DNA from 2 places in the Clostridium sp. CS1-1 genome. Region 1 is predicted to be linked to the other one. Evidence: riboswitches for the same ligand, from Rfam matches in the RefSeq annotation. Region 1 holds a riboswitch; the other holds the start of a gene.
What was found. Region 1 has a riboswitch for S-adenosylmethionine ahead of metF (methylenetetrahydrofolate reductase [NAD(P)H]). Riboswitches for the same ligand answer to the same signal wherever they lie in the genome.
Positions count from the first base shown of each region.

Region 1 (7,581 bases):
ACTATTTCTATAGGTTCTTTAGTACTTAATAATCTTTCTGTACTTAAAATTGCTTCTTCTTCCATCCCGTCTATTATTATTTGTTTTAAATTTTTTGCTGCGGTGTTACTTTCTTTTATATAATTATCCTTATTTTTATCTACAGCATTCACACCATATTTACTAATATAATTCTTACCTTCTCTATCTATATTTGCGAGAACTTCAAAAGCATAGATAGTCGATTTCATTCCTTCATCAGCAGTATTTATAATTGGCATAGTAAGTCCTGCTTGAAGTGCCATAGTAAGGAAAGTTCTATTTAAAAGTCCTCTTTCCGGCATACCATAAGATACATTGCTCACACCAAGAACAGTATTAACTTCAAACTTTTCTTTTATAATCTTTATAGCCTTTATGGTTTCTAAAACATCTTTCTGTTGCGCCGAAGCCGTAAGTGCAAGACAATCAATAATTATATCTTTTTTGTCTATTCCATAAGTTTTAGCTGTATCTATTATCTTTTCAGCTATTTTGACTCTTTCTTCAAAGCTATCAGGTAGTCCTTTTTCATCAATAGTAAGAGCAATAACACAACCACCATACTTTTTAACTATAGGAAATACCTTTTTCATATTTTCTTCTTTTCCGTTTACTGAATTTATTATAGGCTTACCATTATAAACTCTGGCACCAGCCTCTAAAACTGAAGGTGTTGGACTGTCAATATCTATAGGTAACTGTACAACCTTTTGTACTGCTTTTACTGCTTTTATCATCATTTCTTTTTCATCTATTTCAGGAAGCCCTACATTTAGTCCTAATATAACTGCTCCTTCTTCCTTCTGTTTAATTGCTTCTTCTTGAATATAATTTACACTTTTTTCTTTTAACTCTTGTTTATATCTCTTCTTACCAGTAGGATTGATTCTTTCACCTATGATTGTTACTTTACCATCTAAAATTAAAGTTTCAGTAGCAGAACAAATTGCAGTATAGTTTTTAGGTTTGACCTCTACAGGTGTCAACTCTGCTAGCGCTTTTATGGATAATTCAATATAATTAGGATCTGTACCGCAGCATCCTCCAAAGATTTGCACACCCCTTTTAGCCATAATCTTTATATAGTCTGCGAATTCTTTTTGAGTTATATCATAAACAGTCTTTTCACCGTCATATCTTGGAAGTCCAGCATTTGGCTGTACCATTACAGGGATTGAGGAATATTTAAGAATTTCCTCGACTATAGGCATTAATTCCTTCGGCCCTAGTGAGCAGTTAACTCCAATAGCATCTACTCCAAGCCCCTCTAGTACAAATACCATAGTCTTTGGATCTGTTCCCATTAATGTTCTTCCGTTTTCTTGGAAGGTCATAGTACAAAATACCGGAAGAGAACTATTTTCTTTTGCTGCAAGTATTGCCGCTTTTGCCTCATACAAATCTGACATTGTTTCTATCAAAATTAAATCAGCTCCAGCTTTTTCTCCTACAATAACCTGTTTCTTAAATAATTCATAAGCACTTTCAAAACTTAAGGTCCCTGTTGGCTCCATAATTTGTCCTGTTGGCCCAATGTCAAGAGCTACAAGCTTATCACCTGCCGCTTTCCTAGAAACCTTGATTCCAGCAGTGATAACTTCTTCTACAGAATAACTTGAACTACTATACTTTAATTCATTTGCTCCAAAAGTATTTGTAATTATAACATCTGATCCCGCATCTATATACTGCTTATGTATTTTAAATATAATCTCTGGATTAGTTATATTAAGAGTTTCTGGTAATTCTCCTACCTTAAGTCCTTCTCGTTGAAGCATAGTTCCCATAGCTCCATCAAAGAAAATAAACTTATTCTTAAATAAATTTTTTAATATCACCTTAAGCACATCCTCTCACCATACTAATAAGTCTATTATAAGTTTTTTTAGATTGTATTTACAGCTTTACGAATACCTTCTATATTTTTTACAATTCTTCTCGCAATATCTGGTTTATTCATTGAATATAAGTGTATTCCCTGAATACCATTTGCAACTAAATCTGATATTTGTTCTGTAGCATAAGCTATTCCTGCTTCAGCTAAAGCCTCCTTTGAATTTTCATATTTATACATAATTCTCTTTATCTTATCAGGTATATTTGCACCCGAAAGCAATGCTATTCGGTCTATTAAAGCTTTATCCACAGCTGGCATGATACCTACAATAATAGGAACATTAATATTATACTTATATAGCTTTTCTTTGAATTCGTAAAATTTATTATTATCAAAGAAAAGCTGAGTAATTAAGACTTCCGCTCCACAGTCCACCTTTTCTTTAAGATGCTTTATTTCACCATCTATGTCTTTGTACTCTAAATGTCCTTCTGGATAAACCGCTGCAGATATACAGAAATCTCTCCTTTCTTTCAATTCACAGATTAAATCTTTAGAATTCTTATAATCTAAATTATCTTTTGCTATAAATTTTTTTGGTATATCTCCTCTTAGAGCGAGAACATTGTTGATATTATTATTTTTAAGTTCTCCTAAAATGCTTTTAATCTCCTCTCTCGTAGAAGTTACACAGGTCAAGTGGACTACTGATTCTATATCAAATTTATTTTTTATATCTGAAACTAACTTAATTGTCCTATCCTTACTACTTCCCCCAGCTCCATAAGTTACACTTATGAAATCTGGATTTAGTTCTTTTAGCTCCTCAATAGTTCTATACATACCATCTAACGATTTATCCTTTTTAGGTGGGAATATTTCAAATGATAAGGTTAATTTCTTATTCGACAATATATCTTTTATAAACATTTACTACCTCCGATCATACAATAAATATACATTTTTTCTCAATCTCTTCATATAGATGAACAACTTCAAATCTAGACTTATGAACATAAACAATTCCCTCAATTTACTCGGTTCTAGCACATTCATAAGTCAAAGTTTGAATTGCGATATCTATATAGATATACAAATTAGAAGTTTGACCTATACAGAGGGATATATTAGTGATTCTGAAGCACATTTAAATACTTTTTTGTGAGTCTTAGCGAGGTTACAAGGAAAAGCTTAGAACTTCGATATGTCTGAGCGACAGCGAGTTTATCGAAGTTCTTGGCTTTTCCTTGTAGCCAAGCTTTAGACGAATTAAAAAGTATTTATGGTGCAGAAGAATCGCTAATATATCCCGGAGTGTACGTCTATCTTTGTGTTGTTTTATCTATAATTTAAAAGAGCTGCTTTTCCATAAGAAAAGCAGCTCTAGAAATTCTCTCAAATATTCTTAGGCCGTTCTTCTTATCTGTCAGAATAACCATTATTCTGCAGGAATTGACACCGATACATTCAAAATAAAATGCCGGTTGTCGGGTTTCATAGGGCCAGTCCCTCCACCACTCTTGATAAGAAAACTATATTCAATTACATTTTATGTAATCATAATACTTTTTAAAAAGCTTGTCAATATATAATTACTTAGCTTATTAAATTTTTTAAACCGCTTAAAATAACTATAATTCAAGTAATTAGAGAATCCTTGAACTTTTTTATAGTCGAACATATAAAATAATTATATTAATCACTAGTCCATATTATTCCTCATGGTATTCTTAGCCTGAAAGTAGTATAAAAAACTTTTATGACTGAAACTTTAGAATTATCCGCACTTCTATGCAAGTTGATTTCAATATAATTTCAAAAACTTTTTTTAGGGTATTGACATCATATTCTAATATTTGGTATCATAATCTCAATCGAATACGGAACTTCTTATCCAGAGAGGCGGAGGGACTGGCCCTACGATGCCCGGCAACCTGAATATATATTCAACGGTGCTAATTCCAGCAGGTGAAAACCTGAAAGATGAGAAGCATGAAGATTAAAACTTCTTGTGTCTCATTTGCACGAGAAGTTTTTTATTTTACCAAATATTAGAATCTAATAACTTATATCGAATTCTCAACATAGAAGTTCCGTTCAAATATTAAACTTTAATTATTTAAGGAGGAATTTATTATGACAAGAAAATTAAGATTTGACACTATTCAAGCACATGGAGGACATACACCAGATGCAAGCAGCAAATCAAGAGCGGTTCCAATTTATCAAACATCATCTTATGTTTTTGATAGCGTGGAACATGCTGCTAACTTATTTGGTCTTTCAGAAGTTGGAAATATCTATACAAGGTTAACGAACCCGACCACAGCTGTATTAGAAGAAAGAGTTTCTCAGCTTGAGGGTGGAGTTGGTGCCGTGGCTACTGCGTCAGGAATGGCCGCAATTACTTATGCAATAACAAACATTGCAGGTGCTGGAGATGAAATAGTGGCTGCTGCTACACTTTATGGAGGAACATATACTTTATTTTCCCACACTTTTAAAAACTTTGGAATTAAAGTTAATCTTGTAGACCCAGATGAACCTGAAAACTTTGAGGCTGCTATAACTGAAAAGACAAAGGCAGTATATATAGAAACCATAGGAAATCCAGGGATAAACCTTGTTGATATCCAAGCCGTTGCAGATATTGCACATAAGCATGGAATTCCTCTAATAGTAGATAACACTTTTGCATCACCTTATCTTTGCAGACCAATTGAATTTGGTGCAGATATAGTAGTTCATTCTCTTACAAAGTTTATTGGAGGACACGGTACATCTATAGGCGGCATAGTTGTAGACTCAGGAAAATTCAACTGGGATAATGGAAAATTCCCTGGACTTGTAGAACCTGATGAAAGCTATCACGGCCTTAAATTTGTAGAAGCTGTTGGTGCTGCTGCTTACATCACTAAACTAAGAGTATCCCTTTTAAGAGACTTAGGCGCTTGTATATCACCATTTAACTCCTTCTTACTAATATTAGGCCTTGAAACCCTATCACTTAGAGTACAAAAACATGTTGATAACACTAGAAAAATTGTAGAGTTCTTAAACAATCATCCTAAGATTGAATGGGTTAGCTATCCAGAGCTAGAAGGAAATAAGTACTTCAATTTATCAAAAAAATACCTTCCTCTAGGAGCTGGTTCTATATTCACCTTCGGAGTAAAAGGTGGAGTTGATGCTGGTAAAAAGATAATAGAAGGGGTAGAAATATTTTCACACCTTGCTAACGTTGGAGATGCTAAATCATTAATAATTCATCCAGCCTCTACAACTCACTCCCAGCTTAATGAAGAACAACTAATTCAGGCAGGAGTTAGACCTGAACTTATAAGAATTTCTATTGGTATCGAAGATGCTAATGATTTAATTGAGGATCTTTCTGCTGCATTAGATCAAATTTAGCCCTCAATACTTTAATAAGTTAATACTGTGTATTAGGCAATTGGCAATTAGCATTGTTTACTCCTAAAATGAAAGTAATGGTAAAAACATATTGCCAATTGTCCTTTTTATAGATAAGCAACACCGAAAGTAGACTTACCCTCCGAGAAATAATACCAATTTTCGGTACGTTAAATATTTTTAAGAAGTCTAAAGCTCAGGATTTACGAAAAACTAAGAATCTTCGATAACTCGCCGACGCTCAGACAATCTAAGATTCTAAGTTTTTCATAAATCCTTCGCTAAGACTACTAAAAAATATTTAAATCTATCCTCAAATTGGTATTACGTCTCTCCGAATAAGTCGACTTTCTAATTTGGGTATCTATATAGATAAATCAATTTCATTTTAGACTTATACATAGGGATATATTAGTAATTCTGAAGCACATTTAAATACTTTTTTATGAGTCTTGGCGCAGAATTTGAGAAAAGATTAGAAGATTTGATTGTCTGAGCGTAAGCGAGTTATCAAAGCTTCTTAGCTTTTCTCAAATTCGAGCCTTAGACGAATTAAAAGTATTTATAGTGCAGAAGAATTGCTAATATATCCCGGCATATAAGTCGAGCTCTATATTTGGTTATCTATATATAGTTCCAATGTGTAAAGTTATCCTAATACTTACTACTTGTGCTAGTTCTTAAATTTTGGAGGTGTATATCTTGAATAAATTTAGTTACAAGAAAGAGGGTTTTAAAGAGTATTTAACCTTTGCTGAAAATAAAGACTTTCTACTTGAAAGTGGTAAAAACTTTGGCCCAGTAACTCTATGCTTCGAAACTTATGGTAAGCTAAATGAGGATAAGAATAACTGTATATTTATAACACATGCTCTAACTGGCGATTCACATCCAGCTAGACATGATTTAAATGATATTGCTGGTTGGTGGGAAGACTTTGTAGGTCCTTGCAAAATCTTTGATACTAATAAATATTTCTTGATTTGTTCAAATGTTTTAGGAGGATGCAGCGGATCAACAGGCCCATCATCAATAAATCCTGAAACAGGTAAACCTTACGGAACTACTTTTCCAATCATCACTATAAAAGACATGGTTAATGCTCAAAAGAAAATACTTGATTATTTTAACATACATCACATTTTAGCTGTAGTTGGTGGTTCCATGGGCGGATTGCAAACGCTTCAGTGGGCAGTATCTTATCCTGATTTTATGGATGGAGTTATAAACTTAGCATCACCTCTTAACCTAAGCACAGAATCTATAGGTATAAATCATATCATGAGAAAATCAATTATGTGTGATCCTAACTGGAATAATGGAAATTACTACGATACCACTGCTCCTTATAATGGTTTATCAATAGCAAGAATGGTTGCTATGCTGACTTATCAAACAAAAGACTTAATGAATAAAAAATTCGGTAGAAAAACGAAAAGTAATATAAGGGATTTTTATCAAGGCTTTGATGCAGAGTTTGAAATAGATAGTTACCTAAACTACCAAGGGAATAAACTCGTAAATAGGTTTGATGCAAATACTTATTTATATATTACTAGAGCGATGGATTTATTTGATTTAAGAAGAGAATATGGTTCCTATGAAAAAGCTCTTAGTAGTATAAAAGCTAAGGTTTTACTTGCTTCAGTTTCTTCAGATGCACTTTTCCATATAAGTGAGCTAAGAAAAACTAAGGATATCTTAAACTTAAGTGGTGTAGACCTGCAATATCATGAGGTTCAATCAAATTTTGGACACGATTCCTTTCTATTAGAGTGTGAAAAGTATAGAGAGTTTTTATGCGAGTTTTTAGATAGACTTTATAATAACTGCAGCCTTAAACGCCCTTGGGATAATCTTGGCTGTAACATAGGAAGCCTATAATATCTAACGATTAAGACATAGCTTAATCAGTAATACATTTAGGGTATATTTTATAATCTTTTATCATCAAAAATAACAGGAGGGGAATTTATATGGCGTCTATAGCAGTACTTGGTTATGGTACAGTGGGCACTGGAATAACTGAACTCATAAATAAAAATAGAGAGAGAAGATTTTCAATATACTAAGTCTAAAGGATATTGTATAAAACTTATACTTTTCTGGAAATATAATATAAATAATGTGTTTCACAAAACTATAATAAGGAAGTAATGGTATGCGGGAAATTTATACTATAGGGCATTCTTCTCATGATAATCTTTATTTTCTAGAACTTCTGAAGAAATATAATATAAATTGTATTATAGATATTAGAAGTGTTCCTTTCTCAAAATATGTTCCTCATTTTAATAAAAATGTTATAA
Region 1 is NZ_CM148680.1:460,807-468,387, reverse strand. Features, by position in the region: gene AC0N0V_RS02025 (homocysteine S-methyltransferase family protein) at 1-1,859, opposite strand, end outside; gene metF (methylenetetrahydrofolate reductase [NAD(P)H]) at 1,907-2,788, opposite strand; SAM riboswitch class I at 3,275-3,388, opposite strand; SAM riboswitch class I at 3,746-3,848, shown strand; gene AC0N0V_RS02015 (O-acetylhomoserine aminocarboxypropyltransferase/cysteine synthase family protein) at 3,995-5,272, shown strand; gene metX (homoserine O-acetyltransferase MetX) at 5,975-7,156, shown strand; gene AC0N0V_RS02005 (DUF488 domain-containing protein) at 7,434-7,581, shown strand, end outside.

Region 2 (7,581 bases), 310 kb from region 1:
AACCAACTATTGTTATAGTTTCTTTTCCACTTTTAACCCTAGACACTACGTAACCATTTTCCTCATTTTGAAATACTATATCTTCCACAACACCCTGTATTTCTTGCATAAGCTCGCTCCTATTTCTTTTTTGTGTTTCACTTTCACTTTATTTTAATTATAACATATTTTTTATAGTTAGTAGTTGAGAGTTAGAATTTAAAATTTCAACTCTTCACTCTTAATTCTTAACTAGTAAAAAAACTCTTATGCACAAGCATAAGAGTTTTTTTACTATAAATATTTCTTTATTTCTTCAACTTTACTTAAACCTTCCCATGGAACATTTACATCAGTTCTTCCAAAATGTCCATAAGCTGCAACTTGTTTGTATATCGGTGTTCTTAAATTTAATTCATTTATTATAGCAGCAGGTCTTAAATCAAACACCTTATTTACTATTTCTATGATCTTACCATCATCTATTTTACCTGTTCCAAAAGTATCAACAGTAATAGATACAGGTTTAGCTACTCCTATAGCATAAGCAACTTGTATTTCTAGCTTATCTGCAACTCCAGCAGCAACAAGGTTTTTAGCAACCCATCTTGCAGCATATGCAGCAGATCTATCAACCTTAGTTGGATCTTTTCCCGAGAATGCTCCACCGCCATGTCTACCATATCCACCATAAGTATCAACAATTATTTTTCTTCCAGTTAATCCTGCATCTCCTTGTGGGCCTCCAACAACGAATCTTCCTGTTGGATTTATAAAATACTTAGTATTATCATCTAAAAGATTTGCTGGTATAACAGGCTTTATTACATGCTCTAACATGTCTTTTTCTATTTGTTCACGAGTTGTCTCTGGATCGTGTTGAGTTGATATAACTATTGCATCAACTCTAACTGGTTTATCATTTTCATACTCCACAGTAACTTGTGTTTTTCCATCTGGTCTTAAGTATGTTAAAGTTTCACTTTTTCTTACTTCAGATAATCTTCTTGAAAGCTTATGAGCTAGACTTATTGGCATAGGCATATATTCAGGTGTTTCATTTGTAGCAAAACCAAACATCATTCCCTGATCTCCTGCACCTACAGCTTCCATTTTATCCATTTGTCCCATTTTAGACTCTAGAGCTTCATCAACTCCCATAGCTATATCTGATGACTGTTCATCTATTGAAGTAAGAACCGCGCATGTATCACAGTCAAATCCAAATTTAGCTCTAGTGTATCCTATTTCTTCTATAGTCTTTCTAACTAATCTTGGGATATCAACATAACAGTTAGTTGATATTTCTCCCATAACCATAACCATACCTGTAGTAACTGCTGTTTCGCAAGCTACTCTTCCATTTGGGTCTTTTTCTAATATAGCATCAAGAATAGAATCTGAAATCTGATCACAAATTTTATCTGGATGTCCTTCTGTAACTGATTCTGAAGTAAATAATCTTCTCATCACTTTGCCTCCTTTAAAACTTTTAAAATTAAAAATAAAAACCCCTTCTATAAGAAGAGGTTAAATAGCTTAACAACTCTCTTATCTTGCAGATCATTACTGCAGGAATTGGCACCTTAGCTTTAAAGCTGGTTGCCGGGTTTCATCGGGCCCTTTCCCTCCACCTCTCTTGATAAGAGTTATATTCAATTTTATATTATGTACTATGTATTTTTTAAAGTAAAATGCATTATGTCTAAAAAAAATAAAACACTTAAAAAGTGCTTTACTTATGGTGGAGGAGGACGGATTCGAACCATCGAAATCAATGATAACAGATTTACAGTCTGCCCCCTTTGGCCACTCGGGAACTCCTCCATATTTACTTGGTGCTGGCAGCAAGAATCGAACTCGCGACCTACTGATTACAAGTCAGTTGCTCTACCTGCTGAGCTATGCCAGCTTATTAATATTAACTTTTGGTGGGCACAACAGGGATCGAACCTGTGACCCCCTGCTTGTAAGGCAGGTGCTCTCCCGGCTGAGCTATGCGCCCTTATTATGGTGGAGGAAGATGGATTCGAACCATCGAAATCAATGATAACAGATTTACAGTCTGCCCCCTTTGGCCACTCGGGAATTCCTCCATATTTGCTTGGTGCTGGCAGCAAGAATCGAACTCGCGACCTACTGATTACAAGTCAGTTGCTCTACCTGCTGAGCTATGCCAGCTTATCTTGTTCTGTCGGTTTGTTTCTCAACCGATCTGACATGGATTAGTATACAATGTTATAAGAATATTTTCAACCCCATATAAGCTCATTTAACCAATATTTAGCTGTAATTTCTTTAAATTACTATGTATTTCTAATTTTTTCTCACTAATTCATTTTTATTTTTATCTTAAATTATAATAACTTGTCGACACAGAACATTTTACATAAACAGAGTTCTTGGCATCAGATGGAGTTTTAACTCCACCTGATGCTTAGAAATCGTTATCCAGGGACGTAGCCGCTCGCAACGTACCCTTGTAGAAAAGCAGATATCCCAAATCTCTGATTTGGTGATAGTCGCTTTCACAGAGTGCGAGGGAGTAAAGAGCGGGTAGTCATCGGATAAATACAATTTAATAATTACTAGATGATTATTTTTTCTAAATCTCTCTAATATCTTTTTAAATTAATGTCCTCGGCTTATGGCCTTGCTGCATAAGGGTTATAGAAAGATAAATAAAAAATAAACTGTGACAATCTATAGGCACAAGTACCTTTTTTGTCCCAGTTTTACTATTGCTCTATCGTTTCATTGATTGCAAGCTTACTTTCAATATATCTAATTTTATCATATTCTTTATCTGATAGTCTTTCTTTAAGTAATTTCATAACATCTCTTATATCGCTATTATCTGCTTTTATAAGATATTCTTTTACTTTCTGATAATCAACTACTGATAGCTTACTTGATACAGACATCAACTTAGATTTATCCGAATCTGTTAAACTGTGAATATTTCCATTCTCTGAATAATTGAATACAGCTATTTCTTCTTTTTTCTTATTTTTAATATCTTGCTTTACTGTAACGGAATTCTTATCATTTTTCTTCTTAATTTCTTCATTAGCTATCTTCATATTACTATCACTTTTCTCATTTTTAGAATTATAACCTATATTCTCATAAAAAAAGTCAACTTTATCCCGACTTATTTGTTTACCTAGTGTTTCCATTTTAAATTTCTTGTATTTATCAGTTATTAGAAACTGACTTAGATTTTTGATATTTTTAGAATCTAAGTCATCCTCACCTTTTTCCTTACTTGCTTTTTTATCATTACTACTACTCCTATCTTTATTTATTACCAAATTAATGTTCTGTTTTAGTATATCCTTGCTATTCTGAATCCTATTTGGAAATAGCATGAATAATACGCAAATAGTAGTAGACAAAATCACAACAAATGATTTGAATTTAATACTCATAAGCTACACCTCCTTGCACCTCTGATATTATCCCATTTATTTAATATTTTATTCACTTTTATTTAATATTTTATAAGTTATTCTCATATAAATTATTAGGGAGGTGTATGTTATTGAATAAAGTGAAAGCTAATTATAAAAACCCACTATCCTATTATGAAATTGCATACTTTTTAAAAGATTATATTGACAAAGATACTATAATAGTATGTATTGGTACTGATAGATGCATAGGGGATTGTCTTGGCCCATTAGTTGGAACCTTACTTAGATCAAAAAATTTCCCTTTACCTGTATATGGTACAGTTTCAGATCCAATACATGCTTTAAATATTGATAAAAAGTTAAATGAAATAAAACTTTTGCACCCTCACAACAATATAATAGGTATTGATGCATGTCTTGGAGATTCAGATAGTATAGGGGAAATTCAAGCTAGAGATTACCCTGTACATCCTGGCAAAGGTGTTGGTAAATCTCTTCCAAATGTCGGCGAAACCTCCATCATAGGTATAGTGGATTCTAACGACAATGATGAAATATTCAACAGCAATAACATCCGACTGGACTTAGTATTAAGTATGGCCAAAGTAATTACCGATTCCTTAATTCACTCTTATTACCTGTATGATAATACTAATATCTTATAAATAAAAAAGCAAAGTCCTTAAATAATTTTAAAGGATTTTGCTTTTTTACTTATAAAATATTTTAGTCTATTAAAGTTATATCATCGCCAATAAAAGTGACTTCCATCTTGTCCAAGTACTCTAATACTTTGCCTGTACCTAATGCTACACAGGATACGGCTTCTTCAGCCACATACACAGGTACTTTGGTTACCTCCTGTATTAGATTGCTAAGGCCATTAAGTAAAGCGCCTCCACCGGTCATAATTATTCCCTTATCGGCTATATCTGCCGCTAACTCCGGTGGTGTTTTTTCTAATACTGCATGAGTTGTCTCTGCTATTGCGTTTACTATTTCTCTTAATGCTTCCCTCATTTCATCTGAGGATACAGTTATATTCTTGGGAAGGCCTGAAATTAGGTCTCTTCCTCTTATTTCCATAACTACTTTTTCTCTATCAAACGCAGAACCTATATTTATCTTCAAATCTTCTGCAGTTCTTTCTCCAATCATTAATTTATGCTCTTTTCTTATATATCTCATTATAGCTTCATCAAACTTGTCTCCTGCTACCTTAATAGATGATCTTACAACTATTCCACCTAGGGATATAACTGCAATGTCGGTAGTTCCGCCTCCTATGTCAATAACCATGTTGCCACTTGCTTTTGTAATGTCTAGCCCAGCTCCTATTGCAGCTGCTAAGGGTTCCTCTATTAAGAATACCTTTTTAGCGCCAGCATTTTTAGCTGCATCGATTACAGCTCTTTTTTCAACCTCTGTAGCCTGACAAGGTACACAAACCACTACCCTCGGTGCTGACATTCTCTTTTTACCACAAGCTTTAGATATAAAATACTTTAACATTTTTTCTGTTATATCATAGTCAGATATAACCCCATCCCTCAAAGGACGAATGGCCACGATGTTTCCAGGTGTTCTACCTATCATCTGCCAAGCCTCTTCTCCTACAGCTAGTACCTTGTTTTTGTTCCTATCTATAGCAACTACTGAAGGTTCCTTTAATATTACGCCCCTACCTTTAATGTAAACAAGCACTGTTGCTGTACCTAAATCAATACCCATATCTGTTCCTATACTAAAAAACATTCCTTTTTCACTCCTAATCTACCCCGGCTTTTTGTAATAAAAATATGAAATTTGTCTATTTATACTATCTTTATAGTTTAATTATAATCGGAATGTTTTTAACCTTCAATAGCTTTATACTTCATTTTAGTTGCTTTGCCACCTCTTATATGTCTTTCAGCTTTATTATAATCTAAGATTATCTTAGCTTCTTCCGCAATTTGAGGATTTATTTTAGGTAACCTTTCTGTCATATCTTTGTGTATGGTACTTTTACTCACTCCAAAAACCTTGGCTGTTTTTCTTATTGTAGCTCTTGATCCTATAATATAATTTGCAACTTCTAAAACTCTTTCTTCAATGTAATCTTTCAACGTGGTACCTCCTTAATCCTTCTATATTTATAAATATGCTGTTTCACGTTTTTAAATTCGTTATGTTGGCCATTTTCCGATAAACTCCTCGGAAAATGGCTAAATATTAATATTTTAAGTATTTACTTGGATCAATAAAGTCTTTACCTTTTAAAACTGCAAAGTGCAAATGATCCCCGTATTTCTCGTATGCTGCTCTTAATGTAGTTTTACCAACAGTACCTATAACTGTTCCTTTACCTATTGTTTGGCCCTTAGTAACCTTTACTTTTGAATCTAAGTTAGAATAAACAGTCTTTAAACCATTTTGATGATTTATAACAATTTGTACCCCATCTTGTGTGGAGCTACTAACCTCTTCTACTTTTCCATCCATTACAGCCAACACAGGTTTGCCTAAATCAGCTTTTATATCATATCCAAGATTTGGTCTATAGCTACCTGTAGAGTCCCAATAAACAGGATCCTCTGAATATGTTCTTGCTACGCTTCCTTCTACTGGCTTTTGGAATGTAGTATTCACTGTGCTAGAAACTCCTTTTGCGTTTGCTCTATCCTTTTGTACAGTTGTTTCTGTTTTGGTATTTTTCTTTACTTGAAGAGCATTATCATAATTTAGAGAAGGCTCATTTCCAGCTTTTGCAACATCTTTATTTGTATTTTGTTGTGATACATTATTTTGCTGAACTGGAGTATTCTCTGTATGCTTATTATTTTTGGCGGTTAAAACTGCCACTGTAGCTACTACACATAAGCATATAAACAATACTACATAGAAGCCCTCCTTCTTAAAGAAATTTAATGTTTTGTTTAAAAATTTTTTGTCCATACGAACACCTCCTTTTTGTAGTTTGTCCAGAGTGTGGTAAAAAATACATATTTTATAAAAATTTTTTTCTATTATTTTCATTCTTTTTTGACAAATAATGAAAATAGGGTAATAAGAATTCATCAAAATTCTCATTACCCTCTACCTAGCTCTAAATTACTTACTTGTTATCTTCGTAATTTCCACTCCACTATAATAATGCTTCAATATTTGTTTATAATCTTTGCCTGACTTTCCCATGGCATTTGCTCCCCACTGGCTCATACCAACCCCATGACCATATCCAATACAACTTATCTCTATATTACTGATGTTGTACTTTATATCGAAATTAGCTGAATTTAACCCCATAATACTCCTAAATTTAGATCCAGTCATAGTTGTTCTACCAACCTTAATTTCTTTTACAGACCCACTCTCATTTCTACTTATTATGTTTACCTGACTTTTTAATTTTGATTGTGATAAACCAGTATTAGGATATTGAGAGTTTATCTTCTTTACAAATTCACTATATGTCACTTTAACTACGCTCTTAAATTTAGGCGCTACTTCTTCACCTGGACTACTAACACTTCTAAGATATGGAGCATTTTCTGAAAAAACATCTAATGCATTTTCTGTTTTCCCACTACTTACTGCAAAATAATAAGGTTCTAATATAACCTTGTCATTAATCATTAAAACTTCTCCTGAAGTTTGTTTTACTGCATCTGATAACTTGTTCCAATATTCATCTCCTTTACTCTTTTGCCAGGACTTTAGTCTATCTTCTTTGCTCATATATACCTGACATTGAACTGTATCACAAACATTAGCTCCAGTATCACTTTTATATTTCTTTCCTCCAAATTCCTCCATATGAGCTAATGCAAAGGTTCTAGCTGCTACAGCTTGAGCTTTTAATGCCTCAATCGTAAATTCGGCTGGCATTTCAGCTGCAACTACTCCTCTAACATAATCTTCAAGAAGCATATCCTCAACCTTGTTGTCCTTAGTTATGTAAACCTTAATTTTAGGCCCACCATTGCTCTCATTGAAAACTATATTATTTGACTTCATTAAAAATCTTGGAATAATTGACTTGCTTAAATTAACTCCACCTTGTCCAATTCCTACCATAAGTGTAGAAAGTGCTATTATAAAAACTATACTCATAAAAATCATAATTAGGAATCGCCTTAGATATAGTTGAATATTGTTTCTCCTCATACCGTACCCTCCCCGAAACTCTTTTGTGAAATACAGT
Region 2 is NZ_CM148680.1:147,869-155,449, reverse strand. Features, by position in the region: gene recD2 (SF1B family DNA helicase RecD2) at 1-109, opposite strand, end outside; gene metK (methionine adenosyltransferase) at 274-1,449, opposite strand; SAM riboswitch class I at 1,528-1,628, opposite strand; tRNA gene AC0N0V_RS00765 (tRNA-Tyr) at 1,722-1,806, opposite strand; tRNA gene AC0N0V_RS00760 (tRNA-Thr) at 1,816-1,891, opposite strand; tRNA gene AC0N0V_RS00755 (tRNA-Val) at 1,909-1,984, opposite strand; tRNA gene AC0N0V_RS00750 (tRNA-Tyr) at 1,991-2,075, opposite strand; tRNA gene AC0N0V_RS00745 (tRNA-Thr) at 2,085-2,160, opposite strand; gene AC0N0V_RS00740 (hypothetical protein) at 2,718-3,410, opposite strand; gene yyaC (spore protease YyaC) at 3,524-4,060, shown strand; gene mreB (rod shape-determining protein MreB) at 4,122-5,150, opposite strand; gene spoIIID (sporulation transcriptional regulator SpoIIID) at 5,249-5,503, opposite strand; gene AC0N0V_RS00720 (peptidoglycan DD-metalloendopeptidase family protein) at 5,610-6,332, opposite strand; gene spoIID (stage II sporulation protein D) at 6,489-7,544, opposite strand.
Region 2: another riboswitch for S-adenosylmethionine. It lies ahead of metK (methionine adenosyltransferase); the one in region 1 lies ahead of metF (methylenetetrahydrofolate reductase [NAD(P)H]).